DNA from 3 places in the Arthrobacter sp. 10N43 genome. Region 2 is predicted to be linked to each of the others. Evidence: riboswitches for the same ligand, from Rfam matches in the RefSeq annotation. Region 2 holds a riboswitch; each other region holds the start of a gene.
The links. Region 2 has a riboswitch for cyclic di-AMP ahead of AC1DDO_RS16260 (NlpC/P60 family protein). Riboswitches for the same ligand answer to the same signal wherever they lie in the genome.
Positions count from the first base shown of each region.

Region 1: linked by a shared signal. The riboswitch ahead of AC1DDO_RS04400 (hypothetical protein) and the one ahead of AC1DDO_RS16260 (NlpC/P60 family protein) in region 2 are both predicted to bind cyclic di-AMP.
Region 3: linked by a shared signal. The riboswitch ahead of AC1DDO_RS05300 (aggregation-promoting factor C-terminal-like domain-containing protein) and the one ahead of AC1DDO_RS16260 (NlpC/P60 family protein) in region 2 are both predicted to bind cyclic di-AMP.

Region 1 covers NZ_JBFTIA010000002.1:389,139-391,393, reverse strand. The annotation lists gene AC1DDO_RS04410 (cation:proton antiporter) at 1-273, opposite strand, end outside; gene AC1DDO_RS04405 (hypothetical protein) at 270-548, opposite strand; cyclic di-AMP (ydaO/yuaA leader) riboswitch at 722-921, shown strand; gene AC1DDO_RS04400 (hypothetical protein) at 926-1,600, shown strand; gene AC1DDO_RS04395 (sensor histidine kinase) at 1,778-2,255, opposite strand, start outside.
Region 2 covers NZ_JBFTIA010000008.1:142,747-145,001, forward strand. The annotation lists gene AC1DDO_RS16260 (NlpC/P60 family protein) at 179-937, opposite strand; cyclic di-AMP (ydaO/yuaA leader) riboswitch at 1,234-1,403, opposite strand; gene AC1DDO_RS16265 (M23 family metallopeptidase) at 1,540-2,255, opposite strand, start outside.
Region 3 covers NZ_JBFTIA010000003.1:98,767-101,021, reverse strand. The annotation lists gene AC1DDO_RS05305 (bifunctional glycosyltransferase family 2/GtrA family protein) at 1-36, opposite strand, end outside; gene AC1DDO_RS05300 (aggregation-promoting factor C-terminal-like domain-containing protein) at 217-1,005, opposite strand; cyclic di-AMP (ydaO/yuaA leader) riboswitch at 1,008-1,165, opposite strand; gene AC1DDO_RS05295 (sensor histidine kinase) at 1,336-2,255, opposite strand, start outside.

The DNA of each region.
Region 1 (2,255 bases), on a different contig from region 2:
GCGGCGGGAACCACTGCCGAGGGCGGAGCGGATCTGCGGATCCCGCACGGGAACATGGGTTCCGGCCACAAACATCATCAGCGCAAACCCGATATTGGCCAGCAGGCTGAACGTCGGGTCCGCCGGATCAACCAGGGCCAGGCCCGAGCGCCCGATCACGATGCCGGCCAGCAGTTCGCCCAGCACTACCGGCAAGTGCCAGCGCACCGGCAGCGCCAGGAGCGGGCCGGCCAGTGCGACGACGGCGATCAGCGCCAGGGACAGGAACGTCACGGCTCACCGCCCCGGACCTGCCCGGGGTCTGACCGGCGCTCCACCACGGCGTAGGCCTTTCCCTCCAGGAAGGCCCAGTCATTGACAACCATGTAGCCTAGCGAGTCCACCCGGTCATTGAGGACGTGTTCGTCGAAGCCCCTGTCACGAGGTTCCGCATCCCAGGTGGCCACATGGACGTCCCGGCCGTCCAGGATCAGCAGCTCGGTATTGACGTCGAAATCCTCCTTGGGCTGGCTGCTCAACTGGCAGATGGCGACACACAGGCTGTTCATTTCGGGCCTCCGCTTCGAGGTGGTGCTGATGGCATCATCCTACGTTCGGATGCGGCCTCGCCCCATGGGCAACGGACGGACGGCACTGTGGCCTCCGTTACCTGAATGTGACATTGGCGTGCGGTTCGCGTTACGGTGGTTAGGTGCCTGTTTCTCCGATACAGGCGCTCCCCAGCCGATTGCCTAACTCTGCCGCGGCCCCGGGGGTAACTCGCATCGACGCCGGCAGAGACGGGGAAACCACTTTTGGCCTGCTGACACGCAGGTCTTGGGGTGAAGCCGCACAGCGCCCGTCATGACGGGCCCGGGAGTGCGGCCGGGTGACTCCCATCCGAATCCGACAGCTCACCTCGCAGGCATTGGGAGAGGCTACATCCATGTCTTCAATCAGTACTTTTGCGCGCCATAGCGCCATTCTCGCCGCCGCCTCCGGGCTGGTGCTGACGGGCTCGATGGCCGCCAACGCCGCCTCGACACCCGTGCAGCGGGACTCCGCTCCGGCCTCCAAGGTGGACGTAGCGGGACAGGTCAGCGCCCCCGTCAACGCCGATTCCAGCGTCAAGATCAGCTTCGACCGCCCCGCGGTGGCTTCCGTCGCCGCGCCGGTCATCGAACAGCCTGTTGCCGCGGCACCGGCTCCCGCAGCTGCCCCGGCGGCAGCGCCGGCAGCAGCACCTAAGGCAACAGTGCAGGTGCAGGCGGCACCCGCCGCCGCACCGGCCGCGGCCCCCGCCGGCGGACGCAACGCCATCATGCTCTCCGCCGCCTACAGCCAGGTGGGCATCACCCAGGACTGCACGGCCATGGTCGAAAAGGCCCTTGGCGCGGCAGGCAAGCCGGTTGGTGACATCGGTCCCCGGGCGTTCCTTGGCCTCGGAACCATTGTTGGCACCCCGCAGCCTGGCGACATGGTGGTCCAGTCCGGCCACGTTGGCATCTACGCCGGCAACGGCCAGGTGGTCAGTGGTGGCATGAACGGTAAGAACCAGACGATGGTCCACCCGCTGTCCTGGCTCACCGCGACCGGTGGCGTGACTTTCGTCCGCGCCTAATCTAGCGCTCCTATTCCTGTAGGGGCCAAACAGCCCTCCCGGGGCCAGGCAACCCGGAAAGACCGGCGATCGATTTCCTTTGGGGGCAATCGATCGCCGGTCTCTTCTGCGTCTGCCGTCCTATCTGCCAGCATTCCCGTGGCTGTCTAGGGGCACACCACTTCAGGCATTACCGCTTCAGGCATTACCGCTTCCGGCCAGCGGAAGCGTCATCTTCATGACCGTTCCCTCGGCTCCAGTCGCAGCCACCTCGACGGCGCCGCCAGCGGCGACGGCGATCTCCCGGACCAAAGCCAGGCCGATGCCAAAGCTCCGCTGTCCGTGCGAGCCGCCGGTGCTGGCGGTCCGGACGAAGCGGTCAAAGATCCGGGCCTGGTCCACGCCGGTAATCCCGGTTCCTGTGTCCGCGACGGTGATCACTGCGCTGTTCTGCTCGATCGAGGTCCTGATGGTCACCCGGCCGCCCGGAGGAGTGTGGGCGAGGGCATTGTCCGCCAGGGCCAGCACGGCACGGCGCAGCGCGTTCTTCTCGATGCGGGCCAACGGCCGGGCGTCGGCGGAGAAATCCATGCGGACCTCGCGCTGGTCTGCCACCAATTGGAGGCTGCCGGCGACGCCTGCGGCGGCGTCGGCCAGATCGGCAGGGGGTGCGGAG
Region 2 (2,255 bases):
CGGCTGCCCTCTGCATGGTCGGGCTATGGATCGACAAGACAAGAGTAAACACTCAGGTGCCGGATCACCGAATATTTTTTCACCGGCGCGGCCGTGCGCGCGCAAAGTTCATGGCGCGGTCACGCAAAAGACCCCCGCCAAAAGGCGGGGGTCTTTCGAAATGCTGGAGTGCTGTGGCTTAGCCGCCGACGCGGATGAAGACCGGGCCGGAGCCGACGTTCACGCTGTACAGCGCGGTGGTGCCGCCGTTCCAGCCGCCGTGGACTGCCATGCCGTTGCCGACGTAAACCGCGATGTGTGCCATGCCCACGCCGCCGTTCTGGTAATAGGCGAGGTCGCCCGGGCGTGCCTCGGCGGCGCTCACGGTGCGGCCCAGGGACAGGTAACCTGCCGGCCAGCCGTGGTAGTGGATGCCGGCCGCGGCCAGGGCGTTGGTGGCGAGGGCGGTGCAGTCCTGCGAAACGCCGATCTGCGCGTAGGCAGCAGCGGCGATGGTCGCGCCTGCTCCGCTGCCGATGCCGGCCGGAGCCTGGGCAGCGACGCCGCCGCTGACGCCAAGCTCGGTGCCGCCGGCGCGGGAGGCCGTGGAATCCTGGACGTTCACAACGGGCTTCGGGGCCTCGACGACGGGAGCCGGCGTGGTGGTCACGGCGGGCTTCTCATAGGAGATCGCGATGCTGGATGCGGCCGAAATGGTGGCCGGGGCTGCGGACTGGACTTCCAGGGCCGAAGCGGACGTGGATTCGCGCTGAACGTTGGTCTCAGCAGCGTTGGCTGCGATTCCGCTGGTCAGAACCAGACCGGAAGCTGCGGCGATGACCGCGGCCTGACGGCCCATGCCGCCGGCGTTGTCGCCGACAGCCTTAGCAATAACAGCCAGCGAGTTGGTCTTGGTGACCTCGGCTCGGTGCCGTGCAACGGTTGCACGAGTAGTCATTAAGTTCTCTCTTTCGTGATCCTTGGACCGCGCGCTTTCGGGCGCGGACTGAGGACGCTCCGGCATCTTGGGGGTACGCCGGATCGCCCCGAAATTGGGTTACTTAGCGAAGGGTGTACTGCGAAGACGCGCCAAATGCGGAAACTGCATGCTGTCCGGGCTCGGTAGAGAATGAGCCGGCGGAACGTGATCCCATCCGGGCGCCGACAAGGGCGGCACGTGATGTGGATTCCAGCGAGCTCGACAGAGCTTCGCCGGTGCGCATGCGCGCAGAGTTGTGGCGTGAAGACACGAAAGTAGCCTCTCCCAATGCCTACGAGGTGAGCTGTCGGATTCGGATGGGAGTCACCCGGCCGCGCTGCTTCCTGGGAAGCGTTGCGACTTAACCCCTAGGCCTTCTTTCGAAGGCCAAAATTGGTTCCCCCGCCCCTGCCAGACGATGTAATGCGAACGGACCTTGAGCGGTGGCAGAGCTAGGCAATCCACTCAAGAGCGCCAACTTCGGAAAAGTTGGCGTGCTTCAAACCCTACAGCAGTCCTGACCCAATGTCACATTCAGATCACGGCGTGTCACAAGAATTTGAGAGCGGTCCATCGTCTATTTAGAGCCATCCGAGCGGATCAACGACGTCGCCGTTGACCATCACTTCAAAGTGGAGGTGGCAGCCCGTGGAGGCGCCTGTGGTCCCGCTCATAGCGATGACATCTCCGCGCGATACCTTCTGGCCGACCCTGACCGAGGCCGAGGACAGGTGGTTGTACGTGGTCTCCAGGCCGTTGCCGTGGTCAATGACGACCCGGTTTCCGCCGCCGTAGGGATGCCATCCGTTGAACGTCACGGTGCCGCTGGCGGCCGCGTGGACGGCCGTGCCGCACTGGGCGGCGAAGTCCTGGCCGCGGTGGAACTCGCCCGCACCGCCGGTGATGGGGCTGACGCGGTAGCCGAACGGCGAGGCCGTGATCATCTGGTCCAGCGGTGCGCCGAGGGTGCCGGCGGATGCCGCGCGCGTGATGCTGCCCACAGACTGGGCGCTGAGCAGCTGCTTGAGCTTCCCGTCCGGATCACCCTTCGTGGTGACGGCCGTTCGGCTGAAATCGACTTTTGCGGCGGCGGGAGCCGTGACATCCGGCTGTACTGCAGCGGAGAGGGCGCCTGTTCCATCAGCGTTGGAGGCCAGCACGGGGCTCGTGGCGGGGACCGTCACAGTGAGGACCAGGCCCGTTGCGGCCAGTGCGATGCCGGCCTTCTGCCCGACCCCGCTGGCCGCGGCAAATTCCGTTACCTGACGGAACGGGCTGCGCCGCCGCCGGCGTTCAT
Region 3 (2,255 bases), on a different contig from region 2:
GGACAGGGTTCCTGTGGCCTGGTCTGTGGATGTCATGGCTCAACTTTCCCGCCGGCCCATATGAGGGCTTTAGGGCCGAGCTGTGCGGGGGCTGTGGAAGTCCGGAGCCAGGCCGGCCGGCCAAAATCGTACCGGCCGCGGACGCACAGGAGGCCCCGGATCCGCGTGGATCCGGGGCCTCAACCACCCTCGCCGGGCGGTACGGCTAGTGCCGGTTTAGTACCAGTTGTGTGCGTAGTGGAAGTTCAGCGCGCCGCAGGGGGAGCCGTAGCGTTCCTTGACGTAGTTCAGGCCCCAATTGATCTGGGTCCGGTAGTTGGTCATGTAGTCGGCACCGGCGCTCGCCATCTTCGAGGCGGGCAGGGACTGGACCACTCCGTAGGCGCCGCTGCTGGCGTTGGTGGCGGTGGTCTTCCAGTCCGATTCCTTGGTCCAGAGCTTCTGCAGGCACTGCATCTCACCAGGGGCCCAGCCATAGCTGCCCAGCTGGGACGCGGCGTACGCCTGGGCTCCGGCGGGGTCGTCCACAGCAACCGGTGCCGGTGCGGGAGCGGGGGCCGGTGCAGGAGCGGCTGCGGGAGCCGGGGCCGGCGCGGGAGCGGCTGCGGGAGCCGGGGCCGGTGCGGGTGCAGCAGCAACCGGGGCGGCCGGGGGCTCGGCGGCCTTGACTTCCGAGAGCGTGGGTGCCACGTTTTTTTCCGCCGGAGCGGCGATCTGGACTCGTTCGAAGTTGAGCTTGGCCAGCGGGTCGGCGCTTGTGGCCGTTTGGCTGCCCGCAGCATTCGCGTGAGTGCCCGGCTCCGCCGCCTGGCTGGCGGCGCCGCCTCCCACCAGCAGGGCGCAAGCGGCGGTTACGACGGCGGCGCGGCGGGCAGTGATGCCGAGTCCGGTAGCCAGCTTGGACAGGGCGGATGCCTGCGTGGCCGGTTCGGCGCGGTGGCGCGACTTAGTGGAGCGGAAATGGGAATCGCCGTCAGGGCGCGTTTGTACCTGGAATTCAGTCATGATGGGCCTCTCAACGCCGGCGGAGTTAGCTGTCGGGTTCGGATGAGGTCATCCGGCCGCACGGAAAATCACGTGTCGGCTTCACCCCGAGGGCGCATGAATGCAGAATGCCCGGGAACTCTGGGTCCCCCGCCTCTGCCTGGTCCAGCGGAATCCGGGAAGCGGCAGAGTTTGGCGTCCGTCCGGATATGCGGCACCAATGGAGGCCGCACCACAACGACGCTACAGGACCTCGGCGCTTAAGTCACATTTTGGTAACAGGAGTCACAGCGGGCGGGGTGTCGGCTTGCGCAGAACCATCTTGCGGGTGGGAAGTGAATCCTGCTGGGCCTATGCCGACGGCGGCGCCGCGGGCAGCCGCACCGCAAACTCCGTGCGGCCGGGCCGGGAGGTGACTTCAACGGTGCCCCCGTGGGCCTCCACAATCGACTGGACAATGGACAAGCCCAAACCGCTCGTGCCCTCGGAGGTCGGGGCGTGAGCAGCTGCCCCGGCACTGCCACGGCTGCCGGAAGGAGTATCGGAAACGGCGCCGGAAGCCGGGCGGACGGCGGGCCCGGACCTGGCCCCCGCCGTCGCAGCGACCGGTGTGTTGGCGGGGCTGGCGGTGGGATTGGTGCGAGCAGCGTCGGCCCGTGCGAACCGGGCGAAGACCCGGCCGATGAATTCCGGTGCGATGCCGCTGCCGTTGTCCGTCACGGTAACCACGGCGCTTCCATCAGCCGAACGCATGACGCCCGTGACCACTGTGGTCCCGGGGTCCGTGTGTTTGCGCGCATTGGACAGGAGGTTGGCGAGGACCTGGTGAAGCTGGGTCGCATCGCCGCGGACCACCACGGGCTCCTCCGGAAGTTCCAGCTGCCAGACCCGGTCCGGGGCCATGACTTTCTCATCGCTCACCGTCTCGATGGCCAGCTGCGTGAGGTCGACGTCGCTGACCTTCAGCGGCTGTCCCTCGTCCAGGCGCGCCAGCAAAAGCAGATCCTCAACCAGGGTGGTCATCCGTTCGGACTGGCTTTGCACGCGGGCGAGGGACCTCTCGCCGTCGGCGGTGAAGTGCTCGGTCATCCGCATCAGCTCGGTGTAGCCGCGGATAGCCGTCAGCGGCGTGCGGAGTTCGTGCGAGGCATCGGCGACAAACTGCCGCACCTTCATCTCGCTCTCCTGCCGCGCCTCCAGGGCGTTGGAGACGTTGTCCAGCATCTGGTTCAGCGCGTAGCCCACGCTGCCCACCTCCGTGCCCTGGTGGG